2 regions of the Candidatus Villigracilis affinis genome follow, and region 1 is predicted to be linked to the other one. Evidence: predicted binding sites of a transcription regulator. Region 1 holds the regulator's gene; the other holds the start of a gene.
What was found. Region 1 encodes HrcA, which represses chaperone genes, less so after heat shock. Its sites were predicted from a motif close to TTTAGCACTCTCNNNNNGAGAGTGCTAAA; they were not measured.
Positions count from the first base shown of each region.

Region 1 (14,967 bases):
ACGGGTCATACCGCCCACCAAAACGATCTCGTTAATATCGCCTGCATTTAATCCAGCGTCAGCCAATGCCTGTTTGACGGGAGCAATTGTTCGGTCGACAAGATCCGCTGTGATCTGTTCCAACTTGGCGCGGGACATGGTCATCACCAAATGCTTGGGGCCGCTTGCATCGGCAGTCAGATAAGGCAGATTGATCTCAGTCTGCATCACGGTGGAAAGCTCGATCTTCGCTTTTTCAGACGCTTCCTTCAAACGCTGCAAAGCCTGACGATCGTTGTTCAGGTCAATGCCGTTATCTTTCTTGAAGGTCTCGATCAAATGATCCATGATGCGCAGATCGAAATCGTCGCCGCCGAGGAAGGTATCGCCGCTCGTAGCGCGCACCTGAAAAACGCCGTCACCCACATCGAGAATGGAAACATCAAACGTACCGCCGCCAAGATCATACACAACGATAACTTCATTTTTCTTTTTATCGAGACCATATGCAAGAGAAGATGCAGTCGGCTCGTTGATAATACGCAGCACTTCGAGGCCAGCGATCTTGCCAGCATCTTTCGTGGCATTACGCTGCGCATCATTGAAATACGCAGGGACCGTGATCACAGCCTGTGTAATCGTTTCGCCAAGATAAGCCTCGGCATCGGCCTTGATCTTTGCAAGGATCATCGCCGAAACCTCGGGCGCGGAGTAATCCTTCTCGCCGAGGCGTACGCGCACATCCCCATTGTCCGCGCCATTGACGGCATACGGCACGCGCTTGCGGGTGCGCTCCACTTCGGGGTCATCAGACTTGCGCCCCATAAAACGCTTCACTGAAAAAATTGTGTTCTGCGGATTCGTGATCGCCTGATTGCGCGCCACACGTCCCACCAAACGCTCGCCGTTCTTATTCATCGCCACCACAGAAGGGACAAGTCGTTCGCCTTCCGCAGAGGGAATTACAACAGGTTCCCCGCCAGACATAACAGCGGCTACCGAGTTGGTCGTACCTAGATCAATACCAATGATTTTTGCCATGAGTTCAGTTCTCCAGTGTCAAGTTTCAAGTATCAGGTTTAATCACGTATCAAGCAACCTGACACCTGACGCGTTTTTTTATTGTGCCACCCTCACAAGGGCAGGCCGTATCACTCGTTCGCCGAGCATATATCCATTTTGCACCACATCGATGACATGTTCGCTTTCAACTTCATCGTTGGGTTCATGTGAGATCGCTTCGTGGAAATTCGGATCGAAGGGTTTCCCTTTTGCATCAATACGCTTCAGACCTTCGCCTTCCAAAATATTCTGCATCTTGCGTGCGATCAATTCAATGCCGCTCGCCCATGCATCGTCGGCGGGGCGGTTTTGCAGGGCGCGCTCCAGGTCATCCAGCGCAGGCAACACTTTTTTGATGATGTCGCCCTTCATGCTGGCATACATCAACTCATTGTCACGCTCGATGCGTTTCTTATAATTCTGGAACTCCGCCTGAGACCTCGCCCACCCATCCTTATATTCGCCAGCCTTGGATTCGGCTTCCTTCAATTGATTGACCAACGCTTCACGCTCCGCCGAATCTTGATTTCCATCAACTGGCATTTCTTCAGCTGCGGCTTGATTCTCATTGAATTCGTCCTGTCTATCTGTCGCTTTTGACATGTTTCTCACTCTCATTATAGAAATTAGTGATTAGAGAATAGAGCCTAGGCTCTATTCTCTAATCATCTGAATTTATTCACCCGAAATCGTATCGTTTACCAAATCACTTAACAACCCTGCCACATAACGCACGGTTGGGATCGTCCTTGCATAAGACATGCGCATCGGACCCAGCACGCCGAGGGTGCCTGTCACCAAACCTGGCACGCCATATCTTGCAACCACCATCGAGCATTGACGAAGTTCATCCCAGCCGCCTGAGCCACCGATCAGCACTTGCAACCCGCCGACACTGCTGTTGGAGGAGGCCCGCGCCAGCAAGCCCTGCAAAGTCGATCTTTCTTCGAACAGGCGCAAAGCCCAACGCGCTTCATCCGATTCTGCGAATTCGGGTTCGTCCAACACGTTGGTGAGACCATCGGTATAAATTTCGCCTGAGGCACTTTCGGAGGTGCGCTTCATATCTTGAAGCAGGAGGGTGATAATATCCTGTTCAAGGGCATCCGTACGGGATGAAACAGCGGCGATCCCAGCCATGGAAAGGCCAGCCAATATTGTATTGAGATGTGTCGCCACCTGACTGAGCCTATCCTGGGTGACGATCTCGGCCAGCGTTAAGACCTGTTGGCTGACTTCACCACCATCCATGACCATGACCATCAAGACCTGACGTCCCTGTGTGGAGATCAATTCAATGTGCTTGAAGCGGCTCATTTCCGCGTGCGGCGCGGTGACGACCGAGACGCCTTGTGATTGATTCGCAAGCACAGAAGCGGCAAGGGTCATCCACTGATCCACATCGGAGCGGGCTTGAAAAAATTGATGCGAGATGGTGTTTTGCACCGACGCAGGCAATTCCGCTTTGTGGATCATCTCTCCGACGAAAGCCCGATACCCATCTTCAGAGGGGACGCGTCCCGCCGAGGTGTGGGGTTGTCGTAGGTAGCCCATCTCCGTCAGCGCTGACATTTCGTTTCGGACGGTGGCAGGACTCAGGTCAAGATGGAATCGTTCCACCAGTCGCTTTGAGCCGACAGGCTGCGCCGTCTCAATATAGTCGCGAATGAGGAGTTGGAGGATGGTCCGCTGTCGTTCGGTAAGTTCAGGCATCGAATGGTAAGTTTACATGCGCAAATGAAGAGCGTCAATAAGAGGAGTGTAAGAGTTTACGGCGATGTAAGAAGAAAGAGGAAAGACCGAAAATCTTTCCTCTTTCGCGTTTCTCGTAAAGGATCTGGCTATGGGGCGGTTTGAATGGGCCGCCAGGCTGGGTCGAAGTCGTCAAAGGTGACATCTTCGGTGATGCGCGCAAGGTTGCCTCCCGCCGGGGTGGAATAATAGACGTGATAACCGCGGTCGCCGCCGCTTTCGTAGGCGATCCAAAAGCTGCCGGGGGAGTAATCTACATCTTCAACGGAGCGAACACTAAGGGGGAGTTTCAAGGCCGTATCTGAATTCTCGCCAAGTTTGTGTGAGAACAGATCAGGGAATATGACTTCTTCAGCGCTGCGCTGGCTGAACAGGATAAATTTTCCATCGGGCGTCCACACGGGATATTGGTTTGAAAAGACATTGCCGCTTGTGAAGAGCATTCTCTCGTTTGACCCAAGGCTGGACATCAACCATAATTCATAGGTGGCCACCCGTTTCAGGGAGTAGACCAACTGCCTGCCATCCGGCGACCAGGCAGGCTGGCGGGCCGAGGTTGTGGGATCGGTTTCAACCAGGCGCTGGACTCTGTCGTTTTCAACATCATAGGCATAGATCTGCATGTATCCATCGCGCAGGGATGTGAAGGCAATGAATTTTCCATCGGGAGACCAGGCGGGTTCGAAATCTCCGCCGAGGGCTGTGGGCAATGGCTGTAACCCGGTGCCGTCTGGATTAATGATGAACAGGCTGGCTTCAGGATAGGCATCTTTTTTCACTCCGCATGGGGACGTGAATACCAGTCTGTTTCCATCGGGGGCCCACGCTGGCTGACATGCACCACCAGCCATGTTGGTGACGGCAATTGCCTGATCTGTAAGGATGTTAGTGAGATAGATCTGAGGCAGGCCCGTGCGGGTGGAGACGTATGCGATCTGCAAATAATCTGCGCCGATCGGTGTCGGCTCAATGGTTTGGTCGACTACTGAAGTGGGCGTTTCTACTTGAACTGGTGTAGGTTCGAGCGTAGCCGTTGGGTCGGTATTTTCAACTGCCATCGGAGTCGGCGGAACCGATACGATTTCTGTTGGAACGATTGTGGGTTCAACAGGCGGTAAAAATGGGAATAATTTCCGTACTGATTCCGGCATTACATCCGGGGCAAAAAGTATGATTCCTAAAAAGACAATAAAACTGATCGCGAGCACAGCCCCGATCACAGCCCGCATATTTCGGCGATTTCGTTCAAGCAGTTTTTTGCGTGGAGAAACAAATTCCTGGTCTTCGAGCGACGCGGAGGAATGTTTGATGATGTTGACGCTCTTGACCGGGTCGCTTTTTCTCTCCGCTTCCGAGGGGGGCGGGGCGATCGTATAAGTTCCAAGCAATTGCTGCGTCTTGGACTTGGAGTTGAGCATGGCAAGTTTGAATTCATCCGCATTTTGGAAACGATCAGCGGGATCCACTTCCATGGCTCTTTCGATGGCAGCGGCGAGTCGGCGGGTTACTTCCGGGTTGCGTTTGCGCAGGGGAGTAAGCTGGGCATTATCCATTGCGCGAGCAAGGCCATCTTCCGGGATCACACCGGTCAGGGCGGCATACAAGGTCGCGCCTAGGGAATAAATGTCGGTACGCGCATCGGTACGCGCAGTGCCATATTGTTCGGGAGGGGAATATCCGGGCGTCATCGCGCGCGCGCCCGTGGTGGTGGCTTGATTTCCCTGCATGATCTTGGCAAGGCCAAAATCCACGAGGAAGATATGCCCATCGGGTGAAATCTTGACGTTACCAGGCTTTATATCACGATGCAGGATCGGGGGTTTGCGGGCATGTAAATAGGAAAGGGCATCGCAGATGGCTGCGCCGATCAGAATGACCTCATCTTCGGGGAGAACACCCAGCCGCTCCATGCGCTGGCGCAAGTCCTCCCCCTCGATAAAATCCATAACGAGGTATTGGCCTTCTCCAGCGATGACAAAGTGATCTGAAACTCGAGGCAGGTTTGGGTGGCGGATATTCGCCAGAATGACCGCTTCCAGGCGGAACTGGCGCGCATATTCTTCTGTTGTAAACAGGTTCTCTTTAACAGCAACATCCACGCTGAGGTTTTCGTCAACAGCGCGGTACACCGACCCCATTCCCCCCTGACCTAGATTCTCTTGAATCCGATAGCGATTATGTAAAATGGTTTCGTGTTCGAGAATCATCAAATTCCTGTCTGCTATTTTTTTTCGTTCCGCAAATCAACAGATTATTTCCCAGCGATGGGTATTCTACTCTCATGGATAAATAACTTTCATTTCCGTTCTATTTCAATACTATTTTATTTCAATTCAACAAGCTGACCGTTAATATTTTTGAAAGGTATCAACTAGCATTAATGAAACTATTTCAACGAATTTACTCGTGATTTTAGTCAAATATTTTACCAATTGTTATAAATATCGAAAACGCCAGAGTACGATATTATACTCTGGCGTCCGGGGATTCTATACGAAATGATCAGTTTGGAGTGGGTCTCCAAGCAGGGTCGAAATCCAAACCTGGATCGGAAGTGATGCGGATGCGATTTGCGCCTGTCACAGTCACGTAAAGGATGTCATTGTTTTCGCCGGCCTCCTCCCCTTCGAACAGGAGATGGAAGCCATCCGGTGAATACTCAACATCCTCAACGGAAAGGACATTCAATGGTAAAAGGGTGCCCTGTTCCACGGAGCGGTCAGTGGCGGAAATGCTCATTAGGTACGGCAGGCAGAAGGTGGTGGCACAGCGCTGGTTGAAAAGAATCAGCGCTCCATCCGGCGACCAAGTGGGGAGATAATCTGTGAACGCCACACCACTGCGCACAATCTGCTTTTGTTCTGTGCCATCTGCATTCATCAACCAGATCTGATAAACGCCAAAGCGTTTAACCGAATACGCAATCTGGCTTCCATCCGGTGACCATGAAGGCTGACGCGCCTCAACGCTCTTGGCACCCTTCGTCACTTGAATGGCGGTCGAGAGATCATCCACCTTGACCATGAAAATCTCCATTTGACCTGTGCGCAGGGATGTGAACAAAATGGTCTTTCCATCCGGTGACCATGCGGGGTCGAAATCGCCGCCAGGGACGGTGGAGATCGGGGTCAGGTCGCTGCCATCGGCATTGACGATATACAAAGCCGCCTGATAATAGATATCATCCATGCCTTTGCATGGGGAAATGAAAACGATCTGCTGACCATCCGGAGACCATGCAGGCTGGCAGGCGCCATCTGGCATATCGGTGATCTGAGTCGCGGTCTGGTTGGAGATGTCAGCAAGATAGATCTGCGGCAAGCCCGTGCGGTTGGATGCGTATGCAATCTGCCCGGAACCACCCCCCACTGGTGTTACAGACAAGGTAGGCGTGGATGAGGGTATATTCGTAGCGGTGACAATAGGTGTTGCAGTATGGGTTGCTTCAACAGGAATATTCCCGGTGGGAGCTGAAGTAGGAGTACGTGTATTTGTCGGAACAGTTGTCGCTGTGGGAGGCACATCGGTGGCCGTAGAGGTCGGCACAAGCGTGAACGTTGGCGGAGAAGTTGGTGTGATTGAAGCCGTCACCGTGCTTGTGGGCACGAGGAATGGAATTTGAGCGCGTATGTTTTCAGGCAACAAGCTCGGCGCAAAAAATGGCACGCCGACCAGGAACAGTAAAACTAAAACAGCGACAAAACGGATCAGTGCATTTCTACGCTTGCGTTCGCGTTCCTTTTGTTTTTTAAGTGGGGAGACAAACGGCTGGTCGTCTTCCACAGGGGCCGGCTGCGCCGGGCCTGTCATCTGGCGAGGCGGAGTCTTTTCTTTTTCCTTGGCGGCCACTACTTCAGCAGGATCATTTGGCAGAAAAGATTCAGCAGGCGGCGGCGAGACAATGTATCCGCCCGGCCTTGATTGGGATTTTGAACTCGAACCAAGCAATGCCTTCTTGAAATCGTCAGCATTTTGGAAGCGGTCGCTGGGATCGATGGCCATGGCTTTTTCAATCGCAGCAGCCAGACGGCGCGAAACTTTGGTATTTCGTTTGCGAAGCGGAGTTAGCTGGGCATTATCCATCGCGCGCGCAAGACCATCTTCCGGGATAACGCCACATAGCGCCGCATACAAGGTTGCGCCCAATGAATAATAATCTGTACGGGGATCGGTACGCGCCGTACCATATTGCTCGGGCGGAGAATAGCCAGGCGTCATGGCACGTGCGCCTGTTGTAGTGGCCTGATTATTTCCCTGATACACCTTTGCAAGGCCAAAATCAACAAGGAAGATGTGACCATCCGGGGTTATTTTTACATTACCAGGCTTGATATCGCGATGAAGAATAGGCGGCTTGCGGGTGTGCAAATAAGCGAGCGCATCGCACATGGCCGCGCCGATCTGCAATGCATCCTCTTCAGTGATGGTGCCCAGCCGCTCCATGCGAAAGCGCAGGTCTTCCCCTTCGATAAAGTCCATCACCAGATACTGCCCCTGTTCGCCCAATTCAAAATGATCGGAAACGCGCGGCAAATTTGGATGACGCAAATTTGCCAGGATCACCGCCTCAAGACGGAACTGGCGGGTATATTCCTCGGTTGTGAACAGGTTTTCCTTTAAAGCAACTGCCACGCCAAGATTTTCATCTATGGCGCGATAAACAGAACCCATGCCGCCCTGACCAAGAATCTCAATTATTCTATAACGATTATGAAGGAGGGTGTTTTTCTCTAGCGTCATCTACGAACCCTTGTGATTTATACGGAATAATTCAATTATATCAGATGGAATTATCACCCGTATTGCGCCCAGCCAGCTTTAACCTTACAAACAACCATGGCGCGCCACCTGCCACCCACCAACCGATCAACGTGTAGCGAATGAAGCGCAGCAAGTAAAAAATAAAGCCTTCGCCACGCGGAAAAATCGCACCCAGCCCCATATACAGGATGAGCACCCCGATCAAGCCGATGACATAACGAATGGCACGCTTCGAAATCGGACCCGAAGCCTGCACCCCGCCAAGGGAGTGAATCCACGCCGCGCCAATTGCCACGCCGAAGAGCGTCCCTGCTGAGGTGAAGGTACCGTTCGGGTCGAGCGGAGCAGGCAACTCGGTCCCGGCCAGAGCCGCGTTTGAAATCCAAATTTCAGGGACTTGATATCCAGCCCGCAGGGACGAAGCGCCAAATCCAACGACGATAAATATCAATGAAACGATAAAGCCGACCATGATCTGCTGGCCCATCGTCTTTTTGTCCAGCCATTCGGCAGCAGGTTTCCAAAAACGAACAAAAAGCCACAGAAGCAAGGCACCAAGCGCCCAGCCAATAATGACATCATGCGAAAAATGAACGCCGAGGAACATGCGCGAAAAACCGATCAAAAATATGATAACGAGTGAAAGGACCCAAATCCATCTCCGCCCCATGTATGCAGCGAACATACCCCACACACTTACCGCATTCTGAGCATGTCCGGAAGGAATACCGAAACCAGTTTCAGAACTCCACCAGGCGTGAATATCGGTGCTGACCCAATACGGTCGCGGCCCGGCAAAGGCCAATTTGCCAACATTATTTAATACATTGCTTGTAACAAGGATAAGCGCCACCCGTAAACCAAGTGCAGAATCGACACTCCAATAAAGAAGCGGCAGGACTAATAAAAAGAATTCCTCGTTGCCGAGGTAACTAAAGAACTGCATGGGAGCGATCAACCAGTCCCCCAGTCTTTGAAGTACGATAATGAAGGCAATACCGCTCTCGATTAAGGTCTGCATACCATCCTCCAGTAGGGTTTTTTGGGGTTATACAATTGACGAACGGGCTTCTTGTATTGTACACTCAAAGCATGGAAAAATCACCCGCCACAAGCAGCGATGCAAGTCAATCATCGAACGCCAACATGTGGGATTGGCGGGCCATCATCCTGACCATCGCCCTGGTGGAAATCTCCAGCTCACGGCTGGTGATCACGGAATGGGTTCCCTATCTTTACTTCACACAAACCATCAGCCTTGCGGGAGTCCTGTTAGGATTCGCACTTGGCTACAGTACCTTTTCGCGCAAGGCGGCTACTCGAATCGCGATCGGCTATTCGCTCATCCTGCTTCCTGCGCAATTGCTGAATGCCGTTGAAAGAACAGACTGGGTCTGGACCGACCTTGTCACTTTGTTCAATCGTCTCTTCACTTCACTGGCGCAATTCATCAAGGGACAACCCGTTTATGACCAGTTGTTCTTTATTTCGCTCGTCACTGCGGGCTATTGGATCATCGGCATTTCGGCGGGATACTGGTTGACACGTCACAGAGATTTTCTAAACGTCATTTTGCCCTCCTGTCTGGCGATGTTGGTGGTGCAGGTCTTCGACCCAACCGAATCAAGGCGCATGTGGGCACTGGCTTTCTATTTATTTGCCGCACTGCTTCTCCTCGGAAGATTGTATTTTCTCGAAAACCAGATCTACTGGAAAAAGACCCGCTTCCTGCTTACCGCTGAAACCATCAACAATCTCGAACGCGGCGCCTTGACCGTTGCTGCGGTCACGATCTTCGTTGCCTGGTCCATCCCCGGCTGGATCAAGCAGATCAAACCTGCGGCAAGAGCCTGGCAGGATTTTTCCGAACCGATCCTTGAGCGGCTCTCCGATGCGGTCAGCGCCTTGGAATCACCCTATGCTGGCAGAAACGCTGGTGGAGATTTTTACAGCGGCGAGCTTTCGCTGGGTCAGCAAGCGGCGGTTGGCGATACGCCCGTGTTCTTCGTTACCGTAAAGGAAAGTGAATTCGTCCCGATCCGCAATTATTGGAAAGGCAGGATGTACGACCTGTACATCAATGGCCGCTGGACCACACTTTCCGATGCAAGCGACCCATTTCTTCCAGATACCGATGAGTTGACGGTGGAATATCCAGAGAACCGCAACGAAATGGAATTCACCTTCACCAACAATGCCACGAGTCAAAGCCTATTGTATGCGCCCGCTGAAGCGGTGTGGGTCAGCCGTGAAGGGACGATCACTTCCACTGAAGTCTCGCCAACGCTACGGGATGTCACTGCCTGGAACGCCAGCCCAAACCTTCCAAGCGGAGGCAGGTACACGGTCCGCACCTTGATCGCTGACCCCACACAGGAAGAATTGCGTCTGGCAGGCACGGAATATCCAGAGTGGGTCACCGAGCGATATCTGCAAGTCCCTGAGAATGTCGCGCCGGCATTACGGATTCTCGCCGAAGAGATCACCGCGCAATACGATAATCCCTTCGATAAAACGCAGGCGATCACGGCCTATCTGCGTAACGAGATCGAATACACCACCGAGATCACAGATACACCGCCCGAAAATAGAGATCCTGTGCTGTGGGTTCTGTTCGATTACAAAAAAGGATTCTGCATGTACTACGCCAGCGCAGAGACCTTGATGCTGCGCTCGATCGGGATTCCCGCCCGCATGGCAGTGGGATTTGCGGAAGGCACGTTCAACGAAATCGAAGAACGCTACATCGTCACGTTCGAAGATGCGCATGCCTGGCCTGAAGTGTATTTCCCCGGTATTGGCTGGGTTGAATTCGAGCCGACGGGCAATCAACTGCCGATTGAACGCGCGCCGACAAGGCTGGATATCAACGCAGACGCCACTCCCGACCCTGTCATAGAAGGGACGCCTGCCGCAAACCCATTGGTGCCGCCGCTTTTAGAGGAACCGCCCGATCTGTCTAATCAATCGAACAGCGGCGCTTCCAAAGCGGAACAAATGGAGCTTTACAGAACCATCCTGTTCTACACACTGCTGGTATTGACGGTTGGACTGGGCTTTTTCATGACCCGCCGCTATGCACTCGAAGAACGCATCCCTGTGTATCTTGCAAGCCGTTACACAAAAAGCGGAAATACGCCGCCGCGCTGGCTGAATCGCTGGATTCGCTGGACAACGCTCGCCTCCATTGAACGCACCTTCCAGGTGATCAACATCAGTCTGTATTGGCTTGGGCGTCCGCAGCCCCGTCATATCACTTCGCAGGAACGGGCGCAGGCATTGATCGAGCGGCTGCCATCTGCTGAGACTCAGATCCAAACTTTGCTGCAGGAATATCAATCCACGATCTACACACCGCGCGCTGGAAATCTGACAACGGCGCGAAAAGCGGCCAGCCTTATCCTACTTAAGACATGGCAAATTCGTATAAAAGAAGCCTTGCAATCTCTCGATTACCGTTATAATCAACTACGGTAACCGCCTATGAATGAACAGACCCGCCCCACAACCGTTCCTGACCAGCTGCAGACCCTGAGTTTGCAGGTGGGAAAGATACGCGCCGATCTGGAAGAAAGCCGGCTGAAGCTTCCCAAAAATGCGGGCGAAGATCTGCGCCATATCGAAACATCGCTTTCACTCATCAGCGAAAAGATCGATGCCTTCCAGCGCGAACACAATAACATGCTTGCGCTCGCCAATATCGGACAGGTCGTCAACTCATCGCTTGAACTCGACGAAGTGCTGCGCATCGTGATGGATAACATCGTGCGCCTCACCAAGGCCGAACGCGGATTCCTGATGCTGCGCGATGAACACGGCCAAATGGTCACACGTATGGCGCGCAACTGGGAAATGGAATCGATCAACTCCTCCGAGTTGACCGTCAGCCGCTCTGTTGTGGGACGCGTCATCGAAACAGGCGAACCTCTCATCACCACCAACGCGCAGGAAGACCAACGCTTTGCAGGACAGGAAAGCATCGTGGCCTTCAACCTGCGTTCCATTTTATGCGTACCCCTCAAAGTAAAAAATGATCTCATCGGCGTGATCTATGCCGATAACCGCATCCGCGCGGGCATCTTCGCTGACTCGGAGAGGAACCTGCTGGTAGCTTTTGCAAACCAGGCCGCAGTTGCGATCGAGAACGCGCGCTTGTTCTCCTCCCTGAAAAATACGCTCGAAGAAGTCACAGGCTTGAAGAACTTGATGGATAACATCTTCGCATCCATTGCCAGCGGTGTGATCACAGCGGATATTCAGAATCAGATCACGCTGACCAATCGCGCCGCGGAACGCATCCTCGGATCTTCTTCGGGCGACATCATCGGTCATCATCTTAACGAGACGCTTGCCTCTGTTTCCTCCGAGCTTGAGCCGCATCTGGCAGAGGTTCGCGAAACAGACAAAGCCATTGTGGACCTGGAGATCAGTCACCACCTGCCCAACCACGGCAACGTGGACTGGCGCTTCAACCTCTCCCCGCTCAAGGATGCAGGCCAAAAGACCCAGGGACTCGCGATCGTGTTCGATGACCTGACCGAGCGCAAGAAACTCGAAGCCCAGCGCCGACTCTTCGAGCGCATGGTCTCCCCCGCCGTGATCGAACAACTCGACCCGAACAGTTTGCAACTGGGCGGCAAACGCACGACCATCACGACCCTGTTCGCAGACATTCGCGGATTCACCTCGTTTAGCGAAACCCAGGAACCAGAAAAATTAGTGCGCATCCTGAACCGCTATCTTGCCGCCATGGCCGATGCCGTGCTCGCGCAGGAAGGCACCATTGATAAATTCATGGGCGACGCCATCATGGCCTGGTTCAACGCCCCCATCCCGCAGCCCGACCACACCCTGCGCGCCGTGAAGACCGCATTGCTTATTCGCGAATCCATTGAGAATCTGTATAAAGAATTGCCCACCGAATCCCACCTTTACTTTGGCGTGGGCATCCATTGCGGGGAGGCCGTTCTCGGTTTGATCGGCACCGAAAAGCGACTCGAATACACCGCCATCAGCGACGCCGTCAACACCGCCAAACGCATTCAGGAAAATTCCGCCAAGAACCAGATCCTCATCAGCGCATCGGCTTACGAGCGCGTCAGCAACGAAGTGAACGCCAAACCGCATACCGATATGTCAGTGAAAGGCAAGACCCAGCCGCTGGGTGTGTATGAGGTGTTGGGGTTAAAATGAAAAGGATGAAGGAGGAGGGATGAAGGATGAAAGTGGATAGTTATCAGTGAACAGGCTTCCGAAGTGAATGTCACTTCGGAAGTTTTTTGTTGCATGGACTAAGCAGAAAAAAATCCCCGTTTTCAAAAATCGAAAACGGGGGAAGAGGCTATATTCACTATTCACTACTCCCCACTCTCCCCCACCAACTCCACAAAACGCACCAAACTTTCCAGGCCCTTCCCCACGGGTTCTACATTGATGAACTCCTGCGGGGTGTGGGCGCTGCCGCCTGTTGTGATTCCCATCACCACGGCGGGGATGCCATTGCTTAATGGGATGTTTGCATCGGTGGAGCCTGAGGTGAGCGTGGCTTCGAGTCCCTGCTCGCGGGTGCAGGTCACAGCCAATTGCACCAGCGGATGGTCCGCGGGGATCTCGCCTGCAGGGCGTTCGCCGATGATCTCCGCCAGCACCTTCACCCCGGAGCGGTCTGCATGTTTGAACAAGTCTTCCACTTGATGAATTAATTTCAAAAGCGTTTTGGGGTCTTCAGAGCGCAAATCCAATTCACATTTGGCTTCCGAAGCCAGCACGTTGATGCCCGTCCCGCCGCCGAACGTGCCGACATTGAGCGTGGTGCGCGGTTCACGCGGCAGCCGCACCTCCGTCAACTGCGTGACCAGCGCGGCGAGTTCATGCACTGCCGAAGGCTTGCCATAATCTGACCAGGAATGTCCGCCCGCGGTTTTGACCGAGATGCGATATCTCCGCACGCCGATGGCGCGATGATAGACATGCCCGAGCGCCAACCCTTCCAACACAAGATACCCGATCACATTGTCATTGAACCGTTCCACCACACCGCGCATTCCGCGCAGGTCGCCGAGGCCTTCCTCGCCCACATTCGCCACAAACCAAACATCGTGCTGCAAACTGATATTCCGCTCGCGCAATGACCAGAGGATTCCGAACAACGCCGCGACACCCAACGAATTATCCCCGATGCCCGGTGCGAGGATACGCTCCGCTTCTTTCTTCACCTGCAAGCTGATACTGGTCGGAAAGACAGTATCCAAGTGGGCAGAGACGATCAACGGTTTGGCCTTCTTCTGTTTCCCGGGCAAACGCGCATACACATTTCCAAGCGAATCCATGGAAACATCTTTGAGATTCTCTTTTAGAAAAAGGTCACGGGTGAATTCGGCGCGCTGTCCCTCAGAAAACGTCGGTGCGGGAATCTGCTGGATCTGGATGGCAAGGTCAATGGTTTGGGTGACGATGTTGGTCATGGGGTTAAGTATAAAGGCAGGCAGTGAAGTGGACAAGTGAATTGCCGAAAGGGTGTGAAAACTAAATTTCCCGCACCATTTCCTTCAATGCATATAAACGCGCTTCGGCGAGACCGGGCATCACGTCCAATTCGTAAAAGGGACCGCTGCCTTCTATCTTGAGCGAAGCAGAGACACTTCCATGCAAGGCGGAAATCAAAGGATCGTTCGTTTTTTGGAAGCCAGCGAGGAATCCGCCGCAGAAGGCATCGCCTGCGCCGGTGGGGTCCACCATGCGCGAGGCATAGGCGGGAATCTCGTAACGATGATTGCCCGGCACATCGTACACCATCTGTCCATGTGAGCCGCGTTTGATGACGACGATCTGCGGTCCATACTCGCTGACGCGGCGCGCCATCTCCCACAGGTCATTGGTCTCGCCCCAGAAGAGCGCACGCAGTTCATCCTCCGAGGGTTGGAAGATGGTGATGCCCTGCAGCACCAGCCTCAGATCACGCCAAAAGGCAGGAGCCATATAGCCGGGAGCAGGATCCAGGCTCACGGTCTGGTTGGGTCCGCCCCTGAAAAGGTTGACCATCTGACTCTGGCTGACAAAGTCAAAGGGGCAGATATGCACGTAGCGGACATCCCGAAAATCTTTCGGCACATCAAGCGCGGAAGGAGAAGCGGGCTCAGGTTCACGCGGGTCTTTGCGCGTTTCATCGGGAGGCTGATAGCCAAGCAGTGATTTTGGAAAAGTAAGCTGGCGGCGCGCAAAATGCGAAACCGCATTGGATTGACTGCGCTCGTTGGTATCGGTAAAGGCGATGAAGGCACGCAGGTCAACGTTTTGCAGTTCGCGCAAGGTGCGGACTCCGCTGATATCGAAGCCGCGCTCATCAAGGGCGCGCAGCCATTGATGCGGATAATCCTCCCCCACCCGCCCAACGAGGCCGATGCTTTTATCCCA
Region 1 covers NZ_JADJKT010000007.1:128,333-143,299, forward strand. The annotation lists gene dnaK (molecular chaperone DnaK) at 1-1,020, opposite strand, end outside; gene grpE (nucleotide exchange factor GrpE) at 1,099-1,644, opposite strand; gene hrcA (heat-inducible transcriptional repressor HrcA) at 1,717-2,754, opposite strand; gene IPI86_RS05410 (protein kinase) at 2,883-5,000, opposite strand; gene IPI86_RS05415 (protein kinase) at 5,296-7,533, opposite strand; gene IPI86_RS05420 (phosphatase PAP2 family protein) at 7,574-8,575, opposite strand; gene IPI86_RS05425 (transglutaminase domain-containing protein) at 8,647-11,031, shown strand; gene IPI86_RS05430 (adenylate/guanylate cyclase domain-containing protein) at 11,038-12,747, shown strand; gene IPI86_RS05435 (M20/M25/M40 family metallo-hydrolase) at 12,912-14,054, opposite strand; gene IPI86_RS05440 (carbohydrate kinase family protein) at 14,080-14,967, opposite strand, start outside.

Region 2 (14,967 bases), on a different contig from region 1:
TACCCGTGGATTCAAGTGGCGGGCTGGAACATTTACTACTACCTGGCCGTGGACGGTCTGAGCATTTTGTTGGTTTTGCTCACCGCCTTCCTGACCCCCATCTCCCTGCTCTCCACATGGACAGCGGTTGAAGAGCGTGTCAAGGATTTCATGATCTTCTTCCTGCTTTTGGAAGTGGGCATGATGGGCGTATTCCTCGCGCAGGATCTGTTCCTGTTCTACATCTTCTGGGAATTTACCCTCGTTCCGATGTACTTCCTCATCGGCCTGTGGGGCGGACCGCGCCGCGTATATGCTGCGGTCAAGTTCTTCCTCTACACCATGGCTGGTTCCATTTTGATGCTGGTTGCCATTTTGTTCCTCGGCATCAAGACCGATACCTTCAATGTCCCGACCATGCTTGCCCGTCTGCCTGATCTGTATGCCACCAGCATCAGCCCGCAGACTCAGATGCTGCTCTTCATCGCCTTTGCTGCGGCATTCGCCATCAAAGTTCCGATGTGGCCGTTACACTCGTGGTTGCCCGATGCCCACGTGGAAGCTCCCACCGCTGGTTCCGTCATCCTGGCTGGCGTTTTGCTCAAGATGGGTACCTACGGCTTCCTGCGTTTCAATATCTCGCTATTCCCGGATGCCACCGTCCAAGCCGCCCCGTGGATCGCGCTCCTCGCGACCATCGGTATCATTTATGGCGCGGCAGTTTCCTATGCTCAAACAGATGTGAAGAAGTTGGTTGCGTATTCCTCTGTCAGTCACCTTGGCTTCGTGATGCTTGGCTTGTTCGCGTTGAATCCTCAAGGCGTGGCAGGTGCCATTTTACAAATGATCAACCACGGGTTAAGCACAGGCGCGCTGTTCCTCCTCATCGGTATGATCTACGAACAGACCCACACCCGCGAGATCAAAGTCTACGGTGGTTTGTGGAAGATCACCCCGATCTTCGGCACCATCATGCTGATCGCGTCCCTCTCTTCGATGGGTTTGCCCGGTCTCAACGGCTTCATCGGTGAATTCACCATTTTGCTTGGCGCATTCGGTTCCAAGGCAATTGGCAATCCGTGGTATGCAGGTATTTCCGCCATCGGCGTCATTATGGCGGCTGTGTATATTCTTTACATGTTCCAGAAGGTCTTCCTCGGCCCTGCCGGTGAGATCACTGAACATCACGAACTCAAAGACCTTAATTGGCGCGAGATTCTCACTGTTGCTCCGTTGGTCATCTTCATGTTCTGGATCGGTCTCTACCCCAAGCCGTTCTTCGATCTCCTCGCCCCTGCGGTTGAGAAACTTTTATCTGCATTGCCTTTATAACGACCATTGACCATAGAAATAAACCATGGCCAAGATTTTGGAGCGTTCATGACGCAACCTAATTACCTGGATTACTACACTATTCTTCCGCTGATCACCTTGATCGTATGGTCATGTGTGCTTTTGCTGGTGGATTTGTTTATCCCCAAAAAGCAAAAAGGCTGGACAGCTTTTCTTGCTGCTCTGGGTCTTGCCATCACGCTTGGCCTGACCATCACCCAGATCGGCCTCAATAATGCAGGCTTTAGCGGCATGGTGTTGGTTGACGGTTTTTCAACCTTTGCCAATGTGCTGCTTCTCGCCAGTGGGCTGCTGGGAATTGCGCTGGCCTTCGGGTATACACGCCGCATGGGTATCGAGCGCGGCGAATATTACACCCTGCTTATTTTCAGCGTCTCAGGCATGATGTTGATGACCCAAGCCGCTGACCTGATCATTGTGTTCCTTGCGCTTGAGCTTCTCTCCATTCCACTCTATGTGCTGGCCGCATTTGCCCGTCCCAATCCCTCAATCTCAGGAAGCGGGTGTCAAATACTTCCTGCTGGGTGCTTTCGCAACTGGATTTGTTGTATACGGAACCGCCCTCGTTTTTGGAGCGACTGGAACCACATCCCTAAGTGGGATTTTCTACGCCGTTTCAAACGGAGCCTCGATCCTGCTTCTGACCATTGGGGCTGCTCTCATCCTTGTCGGTTTCGGTTTCAAGGTTGCGGCTGTTCCCTTCCACATGTGGACTCCAGATGTATATGAAGGCGCTCCCACTGCTGTGACGGCTTTCATGTCCTCGGGCGCGAAGATCGCTGGCTTTGCCGCTTTGCTGCGCGTGTTCTCCACCGCATTCCCAGCCCTTTCCACAGATATCTCTGACATTCTCTGGGTATTTGCCGCATTGACCATGGTGGTCGGTAACCTCACTGCCATTTCGCAGACGAACATCAAGCGCATGCTGGCATATTCCAGTATTGCACATGCGGGGTATATCCTCATGGCGTTCGTTCCTTATGGCAATCAGGAAGTCGGATCCGTTTCGGTTGCGGCAGGCTTGTTCTATCTTGTAACCTATGTGTTGACGAACTTCGGCACATGGGCGGTGGTCATCACCCTTGAAAAAGCGGAAGGCAAAGGGCTCGAGATCAACGATTATGCGGGACTCGCGAAAAAGTATCCCGCTCTCGCCGCAGCCATGACCGTTTTCATGCTTTCGTTTATCGGCTTCCCTCCAACCCTTGGCATGGTCGGCAAGTTCTATCTCTTCCGCGCCGCGATCGCTGGCGGATATAACGGCCTTGCGATCATCGGTGTGGTGACATCGCTCATTTCAGCATACTACTATCTGCGTGTGGTGGTCACCATGTACATGCGTGAAGGCGACCCAACCATTGAGCGTGAACCCTGGCTTGGTGTCACCACTGCTGTGACCGCGATCGCAACCGTTGTGTTAAGTTTCGTTCCGCAGTTCCTGTTCCTGCTGGCAAGTACAGCGATAATTCGATAGATTGGTTTTCAAATAAAAAGCGATGGCGTAACTGCCATCGCTTTTCTGTTACAAATTTCCAATCGCAGAGCTTGGAGGATTGGGTTTAGAGAAGAATTTTCTTTTGATGATCTGAAAGAGAATGACGAGCGGGATAATCACCAAAAGTGTCAACACAAAGCTGACGGCCAGTGAAATCCAAAAATATTTCGGGAAATATTCCAACGCGCCGTAGCCGAGGTCCTGGGCGGGGAGTTGATTTCCCTGCGCATCCTCGCAATACCCGTAAAGAACCTTTTCTCCGGGATGAGTATAGGTGGTTTCCTCCCAACCGGTGACGAGTGTGGTACCCGGCGGGCAGGCGATCTCCTGCAGGATATCCTTGTCAAGAATGGGGACAGCCACCGTTGCGATGCATGCCAATGTCACAGCCAGCAGAGCAACTGTAAGGAGGAAGAGGGAAAGCCCTCCACAGCCGAAAAAAGTCTTCCATGCTCTATTTGAATTGTTCGACATGTCACACCTTCCGAAAATAAATTAATGATTGAAAATATTGTAGGCTTTTTTTCATCCCCTTGAAATGGGATGAAGGTCAGGTGTTTGGTAGAATACCCCGCATGCCGATCAAATCGAAAGACACTATTAAAGGGCGTGCCATTTATGTGCTGGCCGTGATCGTACTGCTCAACATGATTTATCCGATCACAGCGGGGAACGACCCTGCAGCCTTGATTTTGTATCAGGTTTTGTACGCGGGGCTGTTCGTGGTTGGGATTGTCATCACCAGCGACAGCCGCGCGCACATCACCTGGTCGATCGCCATTGCGGTGGTCTGGTTGATCGCGGCGGTTCTATATGCGCTTGACCCCACCAATGCCTGGAAGATTCAGATCACTTATTTGATCTTGCTGGTCTATCACGTAATGATCGTCTCGGTTTTGATGCGCTATATTTTCACCGCGGAATCCGTCACGGCTGACGTGATCTACGCCGCTTGTGCTGTCTACTTCCTGCTCTCCTTCTTCTTTGTCCCCATTTATGGCATGCTGGAGACCGCCATCCCCGGCTCGTTTGTGGATAATACCCTCGGCGCGCCCGTCCAGTGGCAGCAATTCGTGTATTACAGCCTGATCACCCTCAGCACGGCGGGGTATGGGGATGTACTTCCCGCGAGTATGTGGGCGAGGATGCTGGCGGGCATCGAGGTCACAGTAGGCGTGCTTTATGTGGCTATTTTGGTGGCGCGGCTCGTCAGTCTGTATGACATTCAGCGCAAACGCTGATGCCGCTTTTTTGTTGACACACTTTTTCTTTGCGGTATAATACCGCTCGCAAGTTTGGTGAATGGCTCCGTAGCTCAATGGCAGAGCAGTTGCCTCTTAAGCAATTGGTTGAGGGTTCGAATCCCCCCGGAGTCACAGGCGGAAGTCCGATTTTGAAGAATCGGACTTCAAGTTTTTAAAACAGATTTGTTTTTATCCGCCTGAGGAAATGAAATTTGGATGAATATGTTTCGGGGAAACTGATGTTTGGGATGTTGAACCCAGATCAACGGAAGTGCGAAACGTCGATTGCGCATAACAATCCCGTGTTTCAATTAATGCGAAAAATCATGGTTTTCGAACGATCCTGTACATTTCCGCTTAGAGGCATATGAGAGATTGAAAACCCCTGCTTGACTTTGATTTCATGAAAATGGTAATATAAAAAACGATGTATCTAAAAGGAAGTAAGTGGAGTATGAATCGCAGGCGGACCCGCCCGAATTGGTTCCGCATTATTTTATTGTGCCTGTTGGTCTTGGGTGCCTCCTACGTGAATCGATTTGTGATTGCGGCGCGGCCATCACCATTTTTACCGACCCCCACACCCACGCGTTCGCCCGAATCGTTCGTCACTGAGGCGCAGGAATATTTCAAGCAGGGACAGCTGCTTCGCGCGATCGAATCTTATCAAGAGGCGATCCTGTCGCGGCCTGATGACCCAACCGTATATGTGGCACTTGCCCAGACCCAGGTTTTTGCAGGTGAGTATGAAGATGCGCAGCAAAGCGCCGAAAGTGCGATTCTGCTTAATAATGCAAATTCGATGGCGCATGCTGTGCTTGCCTGGTCATTGGGCGAGCAGGGAGAATATATAGAAGCGGAAGACAGCATTGAGCGCGCGCTGACACTTGACCCCAATAACGCACTTGCACATGCCTATTACGTGGAGATCCTTGTGGATTCAGGCTCCTTCGATGTGATCGAAAAAGCAATTGATGAATCAAGGATTGCTGTGGCGCTAGCCCCCAACACCCTCGAGACCCATCGCGCGCGCGGGCTTATCCTCGAAGCTGTCGGCGAATATGAGGAAGCCATTCGCGAATACCAGTTTGCCATCGATATCAACCCCAAAATCGCCGACCTGTATCTTTCGCAGGGAATCAATTTTCGCGCGATGGGCAGTTATGAAGATGCGATCACCGCTTTCTCGAATGCCGATGCGCTTAACCCCGAAGACCCTACGCCTGATTTTCTCACCTCGCGTACCTATGCCACGCGTGGTGAATTTGGAAAAGCCATGCAATATGCCGAACAGGCGGTTGCGAATGACGGTGCGGATACGAATCTGCGCGGGAATCTTGGCGTGATGTATTATCGCAATGGATATTGGACCGAAGCCCTTGCAGAATTTGATTATGTGATCAACGGCGGTTTTACGCAGGATGGCACCCCGATCAAGGCGTTGCCGCTTGTGCCCAACAATGTGCGTCTTGCCGAATATTATTTCACCTATGGCCTCGCACTTGCGCGCACCAACAAATGCGGCGATGCGCTGAACATTGCACGCACCATTCTGGAACGCATCCCTGCTGATGAACTGGCCGTGGAAAATGCCAATGCGATCATCAGCAAATGCGAACAGAATCTGGTGCAGACGCCAGAACCGCTTCCCACTTCGCCCGAAGCTGCTCCTGTTTCGACGGAAACTCCCACACCGACACCATGAACATCTACCAAAAACGCGACATCTTTCGACGGCGGGGGGAGATCAACGTTTACCGTATGTTCTTCTGGACCACTTTGATCCTTGGAGGCATTTGGTTGATTCGCTCTGTGCAGAGCGGCGATGTCAAGCCTTTGTTCTATCCCACGCCCACGCCCACGCGGTTCGCGCTTTCTTATGCTCTCGAAGGCGATGCGCAATTTACCGCAGGGGAATTGGATGCTGCCATCACCGCTTACGGTGAAGCCGCGAAAGTGGACCCCACCAACGCCAAGCTGCTGGCAGACCTTGCGCGCATCCAGACCTATTCATCCGCGATGATGGTGAGTGATGCGGATACCAAGGTGCGTCTGGCTGAGGCGCTTGCTTCTGCCGAACAGGCGGTTGCCCTTTCACCTGATGACAGCTATGCCCAGTCTGTTTATGCCTTTGTTCTGGATTGGAATGCCAACCCCGTGCTTGTTCCCGATGAAAGGGAAGTGCAGCGCCTGTTGACCAAGGCCAATGGCGCCGCTGTGCGTGCCTTGCAACTGGACCCTAACAACACCCGCGCTTTGGCTTTCTATGCAGAGATTCTGGTCGACCAGCAAAAATGGACAAATGCCCAGCAGATCATCGACCAGGCATTGGAGCGTGACCCATCCTTGATGGATGTGCATCGGGTGCACGCGTATGTGCTTGAGTCGTTGGGCGAATATGCGCTTGCCATTGAGGCCTATGACCGCGCAATCAACATCGCTCCCAATTTGACCTTTTTGCATATTCGGGCGGGTGCGAACTACCGTATCCTTGCTTTTAACAGTCCTAATGAAGAAGTACAGACCCAGCTTTTTGAAAAATCGCTGGAGTATTTCGACAGAGCGGCAACCATCAATGACCAGTTGGGGATCAATGATCCTGCGCCGTATCTTTCCATTGCAAAGACCTATTCGCAGATGGGGCAATTCTTTATCGCCATCCGTAACGTGCAAAAGACGATCGAGTTCCAACCTGACAAGGCGGAGTTCTATGGCGAGTTGGGCGTGTTGTATCACAAGAATCGTAACTATGAGACCGGTATTCTTGCGCTGAAGTGTGCCATCCGCGGCTGTAATCAGGACGAATCCTGTGAAGGGCGCGGCGGCTGTGGGAATAGCGATGTCCCTGCAGATGTATCAGGCCTGCCACTTACTTCCAACACGGTCTATTATTATGATATTTATGCCTCCGAACTGGCGGCTTTGAGCACCCCGTCGAAGAGCTATTGTGGGGAGGCGCTGGATATTGCCAGCGAGATCGAAGCTTCGGAATTTGACAACGACCCGAACATCGCCGCCGATATCGTTGTGGTGCGGACGATCTGCTCCACTTTAAATGATGCCCCCGCTGCAGGTGCGGAAGGAACCCCGTCGGCCACAGACACAGTGCCGACCGCCCCTCCTTGATGATTTTTCGGGGCGGGAATGCTTAGTGAGACCGAATCAGCGTTCGGTTAGGCGGGGAGGCGAATGTTGGCATCCATCAGAGTTTTGTAAGAATTTATACAATCCCCTTGACTTGACCAATTTAACTAGGTAATATTGCAATTAGCACTCGTAAGCATTGAGTGCTAATTCTGTGCTTATTCAAAAAATTCAAATCTCTTAATGGAGGCAGGAAATGGCAAAACAACTCTCATTTAAACCCTTGGGCGGCCGCGTGTTGGTCGAGCCCATCGAGCAGGAAGAAGTAACCGCTGGCGGTATCGTTCTTCCTGAAACCGCAAAGGAAAAACCCCAACAGGGCAAGATTTTGGCGGCTGGCCCCGGCGACCGCAATGACAAGGGCGATCGCATCGCCATGGATGTGAAGGCTGGCGATACCGTGCTTTTCGCCAAGTACTCCGGCACCGAAGTGAAGATCGATGGCAAGAAATTGCTCATCATGCGCGAGAGCGACCTTCTCGGTATTGTCGGTTAATCCCAATAGAAAAAAAGGAAGTGAACCATGGCTGCTAAACAAATTGTATTTTCAGAAGATGCTCGCCGTAAGCTTAAGAACGGCATGACTGTTGTTGCGAACGCTGTTTCCGCAACCCTTGGCCCCAAAGGCCGCAATGTGGCAATCGACCGCAAGTTCGGTTCCCCCACCATCACTCACGACGGTGTTTCCGTTGCGAAGGAAATCGAACTCGAAGATCCTTTCGAGAACATGGGCGCCCAGCTCCTCAAGGAAGCTGCCCAGAAGACCAATGACATCGCCGGTGACGGTACAACCACCTCCACCGTTTTGGCTTATGCCATCGTAACCGAAGGCCTCAAGGCTCTTGAAGCTGGTTACAACCCGATGCTCCTCAAGAAGGGCATTGAGCTCGCCACCGAGACCATCGTGACCGAACTCAAGAAGAACTCCGTCAAGATCGATACCCGCGAAGAGATCGCTTCCGTAGCGACCAACTCTGCCGCAGATGTTGAGATCGGCGAATTGATCGCAGACGTGATGGACAAGGTCGGCAAAGACGGCGTTATCACCGTTGAAGAATCCAAGACCATGCAGTTCGAAACCGAATTCGTCGAAGGTATGCAGTTCGACCGCGGTTATCTTTCCCCTACTTCATCACCAACGGCGACCAGATGGAAGCCCAGATCAGCGACGCGTATGTCTTGATCTATGACAAGAAAATCTCCGCTGCACAGGACATCGTTCCTTTGCTCGAAAAACTCGTTCAGCTCGGCAAGCGCGAACTCGTCATCATCGCTGAAGATGTTGACGGCGAAGCTCTCGCTACCTTGATCTTGAACAAGATCCGCGGCATGCTCAACGTGCTCGCCATCAAGGCCCCTGGCTTTGGTGATCGCCGCAAGGCCATGCTTCAGGATATCGCCGCCCTCACCGGTGGACAGGTCATCTCTGAAGAGACCGGCCGCAAGCTCGAATCCGCCACTGTTGCCGACCTCGGCCGCGCTGAGAAGGTTGTCTCTGACAAAGAGAACACCACCGTCATCGGCGGCAAGGGCAAGAAGAGCGAAATCGAAGGTCGCATCAAGGAAATCCGCATCGAGATGGACAAGAGCACCAGCGATTACGACAAGGAAAAACTTCAGGAACGTCTCGCCAAGCTCAGCGGTGGTGTTGCCATCATCCGCGTAGGCGCCGCGACCGAAACTGAAATGAAGGAAAAGAAGCACCGCGTGGAAGATGCTCTCTCTGCCGCTCGCGCCGCAGTTGAAGAAGGCATCGTCCCCGGTGGTGAGATCTCCCTCATCAACGCCGCTGGCAAACTCGACAAACTCGCCAAGGCTCATGCCGATGACGAGAACGAAGAGATCAAAGTCGGCATCAACATCGTCAAGAAGGCGCTCGAAGCCCCGATCCGCAAGTTGGCTTCCAACGCTGGCCAGGATGGCTCCGTCATCATCGACACCGTCCGCCGCACCGCTGCCGAGAAGAAGAACCCGAACATCGGCTTCAACGTCCTCACCGGCGAATACACCGACATGATCAAGGCTGGTGTGATCGATCCCGTGAAGGTGGTTCGTGGCGCTCTCGAAAACGCCGCTTCCATCGCCGCGATGATCCTCACCACCGACGTGCTCATCACCGATGTGCCCGCGAAGGAAAACGCTCCTGCCATGCCTCCTGGCGGCATGGGCGGCATGGATTACTAAACCGATCCGTCAACAAATTTGTAGAGACACGGCATTGCCGTGTCTCTATGTTTTTAATATATAATTCCACGAATGTCTTCAAAACCCCGTTTTTTTGCTCAATTGACTCTGGCTTTTGTTTTGGGATTAAGTGCCTGCGCTTCGCTCGGGACCTCGAGCACGCCCACTCTCGAATTGCCGACTTCCACGCCTTTGCCTCCCACTGCCACTCCGCCGCCTTCTGTGGCGACTGTGAATGGGGAATACATCACCATCGCTGAATTTCAATCTGAACTGGAGCGTTATAAAGCCGCACAAACCGCGCTGGGACTCTCCTTCACGGATGAAGATGCAGGCAAAGCTGTGCTTGAAGATTTGATCGCGCAGGTTTTGTTGTCACAAGCTGCCAGAGCGGCGAATTTCACTTTGACAGAAGCAGACTTACAGTCGAGGATTGATGCGCTGGCCACTCAACTGGGAAGCGCCGATGCGTTAAGTCAATGGCAGTCGGCTCATGGCTATGACGATGCTTCCTTCCGCTTTGCACTGAAGCGTTCCATCGAAGCAGCGTGGATGCGTGACAAAATCATTGCGGATGTTCCAACCGTTGTTGAACAAATTCACGTCCGCCAGATTTTGACCTATAATGAGGTTGACGCGCGTGCGGCGTTGGATGAGATCAAGGCTGGCGCAGATTTTGACGCGAAGGCCGCGCTTTTTGACCCTGTCACTTTTGGTGAGTTGGGCTGGGTGCCGCGCGGTTATCTGCTCGACCCGGCGGCGGATGAAGCGTTGTTTGCCTTACAGCCAGGCATGTATACGGATGTCATCGCGACAGATGCGGGATTTCATATTTTCAAAGCCGTTGAACGCGGCGAGCACCCGCTCACGCCCGATGCCCTGTTGACCGTGCAGGAACTTGCGGTTCATACCTGGCTTGCAGAACAGCGCGCAAAAAGCGAGATCACTTTAATTCCCTAGTGTAAATGCAACCTTGCAGTTGCAATGATATAAAGTTGTCATTGGAGTTGTGTAATGAGTAAATACGATTATAACTATGAAGAGACCTCCAGCCCAAAGCAAAGCGCAAAACTTGAGGTCTGGGATATGCTAAGTATTGCGACACTTTTGTTGACGCTCTGCCTCGGTGTGTATTTTGTTGCGGTTTTTATTTTCCCCCAATCGGCTTTGAATCCCTTTAAGGCAAGCATGGTTGACCCCAATGCTCCGCCCACAGCGACGATCACGCCGCTTCAAATGGATGCCACCTGGACAGCCACTCCATTCGCGCTCGTGACCGAGACGCCGACCCTTCTTCCTACCCATACACTGATCCCTTCACCAACACTTTTCTCGCTCGTGACCCCTTCCGATACGCCCACACCGACCCCGCTGCCCAAAGCGCAGTTTTCTGCGACCGTCACTTATATTGACAGCACGATCATTCATCCGGAAGCGGCTTGTAAATGGCAGGGGATCGGCGGCACCATCGTGGATTCGAATAATGCAGATATCCTCAGAATCACCGTCCGCCTTGTGGGAAGTTACAACGGCAGCACCAAGAATGAATTGACCGTCAGTAGTATTGCCCCCGCATATGGAAAATCTGGCTATGAGTTCTTTTTGGGAACGACCCCGATCACAACCAGAAGCAACCTGACCCTGCAGATCCTTGACCAGGCAGGCCTGCCTTTGTCTGACCCGATCGAGATCGACACCTTCAAGGAATGTTCAAAGAATTTGGTGCTGGTGCGTTTCAAGAAGAATCCGTAATCAGTCGGGAGTATTTTCAATGTTGGCTGGACGCGTCACTCTTAGAAATATCTTCCTGGTTTTGTTTGTAGCGTCTACGCTTGTGCTTGTGATATTGGCCGTCAGCACGTCGATGGTAAAGCAAGCCATGAGTGAGTTCGCTCCATCCGCGAACGATGACCCATCCACGACACCGCCGGTGCAGGATGCGGATGGTCTGGGCTTTTCGGCAGTGATCGGTTCTGCCATTACTTCCATTACTTCGCTGGTTGGATTCATTGTCACAACAGTCATTACCTGGCGCAAGGAGAGGCGGGAGTCGTCACTGGCGGAAGTGGAACGCAAGAAGCTTGAGCTTGAATTGGAAAAGAACAGGCTGGAGCTTGAAGAGTTGAAAAAGGGTAGGAAAGCGAAGAAGAAAAAGTGAGAATAATAAAATGTCCGCTGCCTGATAAGCAGCGGACATTTTTGTTTGATAGTTTTTTTACCCGACTTCAAGATTCCATTTTTGATACTTCGGGTGTTTTGCGCGGACGATATCATCGAACAGGATGCGCAATTTCTCAGTGATGGGTCCCATTTTGCCGGTACCCACAGGGCGATGATCAATTTTCGTCACAGCGACGATTTGCGCGGCGGTGCCGGTCATGAAAACTTCCTCGGCGATAAATACTTCTGTGCGGTCGATGGAGCGTTCCAGGACTTGCAGGCCGAGCTCGCTGCGCGCCAATTCCATGACCGAGCGGCGGGTGATGCCTTCGAGGATATTGTCTGTGACTGGCGGCGTGATCAGAATGCCGTCACGAATGATAAAGATATTCATGGCTGAGCCTTCAGAGACATGGCCGTTGTTGTCGAGCACGAGCGCCTCGTCAAAGCCTGCGCGGTTGGCGTCGGTCTTGATCAGCGCCGAGTTGGCGTACGCGCCCGATATCTTTCCACGCGCAGGGATGGAATTATCGTCAATGCGCCGCCAGGACGAGAATGTGATATGCGCGTTCGAATCATTGGGAACATATTTTTCAAATGCCATCACGAACATGGCGAATTCGTCTTTTAGATTGTGCAAACGCACACCGATGCCCATGTCAGCTTTGTAAATGGTGGGGCGCAGATACACATCTTCCTTCCAGTTGTCCATTCGTAAAACATCGAGAGTCAACTGGGTCAGACTCTCTTCGTCATAGGGGATATCCATTGCCATCATGCGCGCGGAATTTAAAAGGCGCTGAAAATGGTCAAATGGACGAAAAACGAAGAGACGTTTCTTCTCTTCGTTCCAATATGCCCGCATACCACTGAACACGGTGGTTCCATATAAAAAGCCATGTGTTGCTATGTTGATTTTCGCGTCCGCAAGTGGGACGATCTTTCCCTCAAAGAAAGCGTGCTTCGAGAGATCCACTAGACACCTCCGATTTGAATTGGTTATTGCCATGAAATTATAATCCATTCAATAGGGAAGCCAGATTCGAAAGAACCCGGCTTCCCTTTACTGCATGAATTAACTAACCCCCGTGTTTATGAATCGATTTGCGAATCCCGTTCCGCAATGGACTGTGAGTTGGCGCGGCCTACGAGGAACATGGCTGGCAAAAGCAGCAGTCCCGATGTGGTGATGGCCGCTACAACTGAAAAGAATCGCGCAACGAGTCCCACGCTGGGGCCGCCTGCGATCTGCCCGAAGGCATCCACCTGCCCGGTCATGGAATGAACCGTGGCGCGGGTTTGCGGATCAAGTTTCTGGTTCACCCATGCCGAGTTGAGCGGACCTCGAATATCGCGTAAAACGTCGATGACGAGATACAGGCCCAGGGCTAGGACAAGAAGCGGCGAAAGGGCGAATCCGATCATGGTGGTGGCGATCAATCCCGTTACGATCATCATGGCGCGGCCAATCGCAAGCGGACTTCCCGAGTCGACGCGTTTTTCCACGAAACGGATCGCGAAGATGGTCAGGACGGATGCCACGATGCGCAACACGGCAAAGAAGGCCACTTGATTGTTCCCGAACAGGACCGGGATATCAAAATTATCGAGCAAGTGCTTCACCCACAGACGGTCGAAGCCTTCGCTGTACAGGCCGTAAAACAAACCGATGCCAAGAATGGTGATAAGGCGTGGACGTGCTCGCACTGCCTTCACACCTTCATTGAATGTGTGCCACATATGCTGCCATGTGTTGCGGTCTTCCTGCGGGGTGGGGTGGAAGCCTGTTTCAGGCATGATGAAGATCAGCACAACGCCGATCATGATCACGCCGACTGCACCGATCTGAATCGGCAGGGCCACGTTGTTCGCGCCGATGAGCATAGCTAGCCCCATCCCAAACAGGGATGCGGTCAGCCCTACGCGTGTGGCGCGCATGAAAAGCTGATTGGCCTTTTCTTCCCCGACCTCGTCCGAAATCCATGCCTGTGTGGCTCCGCTGGTGAATGTATATCCCAGCCCCCAGATGACTTGCGCAAGCAGGATCGGCAGAAAGGCGGGAAAGAGGCCTTCCACAAGAAAACCGAGCCCCATCAAAAAGTACCCGATGATGATGGACAGGCGGCGTGAATATGAATCTGCCACCACACCCGTGGGGATTTCAAAGACGAACGCTGAAACCTCCAGTGTGGTGCCGACCAGCACGAGCTGTAATGGCGTAAGCCCCGCAATTGTGGCCTCGTACAGTGACATGGTCACGAACATCATCGAGAAGAAAGCCGAAGCGGTGAATTCGATAAACAGATAAACTTTTGTGGCATCTAACTTTAAATTTGAAAACATGTTATTCCTTTTTGTGAAACGAGAACCGTGCGTCAGGCGCGGAAGGCTCCCTCCGTATGCCGAACATTATTTAAAAAGGTGAAGATTTTCATGACAGCCTCCATTTTTGTTTGTTGTTATATGAGTTTAAACGACAAAAGCGTAATCAAACGCTGAAGTCTTAAAAAATATTTATGAAAAAACTGGAATACTCGCACAGAGTGTCAGATCAGTGAAAGTGCCGAAGGTCCCGTGCGCATCGCTTCCCCGTACAATGCTGGAAAACTATTCCTTGAACTTCATCAAGGTCTGGCCGTCGTACTTCATTGCAGCCCATCTGCCTTCGCCGAGCTGCGCCCAAATACTTTCACTGTTTCCCCATGTAGCGGTCACTTCCACTTCGTCGCCTTCCTTCAAACCTGCAATGGCCTCACTTGATGCATCATGATCCACACGCACATGCAGGCTTTTTACAAGCACGACGGCGATCCGTTTGGCGTTTTGATTCATGTGTGTTCCTCCAGCAGCCGCTTCAACTCTGCAATGCTATCTTGTGGGTTCTTGAACAGGATGCCGGTCATGCCGAGATCTTCACAGCCTTCGAGATTGATATTTACATCATCGACGAAGACCGCTTCTTCTGCCTTAACTCTGGCCTGCTCCAACGCAACTTGATAGATCTTTGCCTCGGGCTTGATTGCGCCAACCTCCGCCGAAATGGTGACAGTGTCGAACACATCGATGACCTTTTCACGTGCGATGAAATCACGCAACCCGCTCCATGCGTTGGAGATCAGTCCGGTATGGACCTTCCCGCGCAGGGAGCGGATATATTCCACCAGATCGCGGTCGATCACGTCGCCACCGAAGAATTCATCCTGAAAGGATTTCATCTCGGAGATTGGGTGCTTTAACCGCTTCAACACTTCCGCCCAATGGGCATGTTCGGGGATGGCACCCACCGATGCGCGCCGCGCAGATTCACTTGCGAAGACGACCTTATCGATGTCGTCATAATCCATGCCAAACCGCTCCGCCAAATGCTGGCGCGGAGACTGGTACTCGGTACGCATGATCACGCCCCCG
Region 2 covers NZ_JADJKT010000028.1:16,333-31,299, reverse strand. The annotation lists gene IPI86_RS13420 (NADH-quinone oxidoreductase subunit M) at 1-1,311, shown strand, start outside; gene IPI86_RS13415 (NADH-quinone oxidoreductase subunit N) at 1,787-2,806, shown strand; gene IPI86_RS13410 (hypothetical protein) at 2,855-3,301, opposite strand; gene IPI86_RS13405 (ion channel) at 3,403-4,068, shown strand; tRNA gene IPI86_RS13400 (tRNA-Lys) at 4,132-4,203, shown strand; gene IPI86_RS13395 (tetratricopeptide repeat protein) at 4,526-5,776, shown strand; gene IPI86_RS13390 (tetratricopeptide repeat protein) at 5,773-7,197, shown strand; gene groES (co-chaperone GroES) at 7,412-7,711, shown strand; partial or broken gene groL (chaperonin GroEL) at 7,739-9,399, shown strand; gene IPI86_RS13375 (SurA N-terminal domain-containing protein) at 9,472-10,359, shown strand; gene IPI86_RS13370 (hypothetical protein) at 10,414-11,151, shown strand; gene IPI86_RS13365 (hypothetical protein) at 11,171-11,557, shown strand; gene IPI86_RS13360 (branched-chain amino acid transaminase) at 11,615-12,535, opposite strand; gene IPI86_RS13355 (MFS transporter) at 12,652-13,902, opposite strand; gene IPI86_RS13350 (hypothetical protein) at 14,167-14,391, opposite strand; gene IPI86_RS13345 (HAD family phosphatase) at 14,388-14,967, opposite strand, start outside.
Region 2: a site for HrcA is predicted at 7,338-7,366, ahead of groES (co-chaperone GroES). Genes of this name have one in related genera too.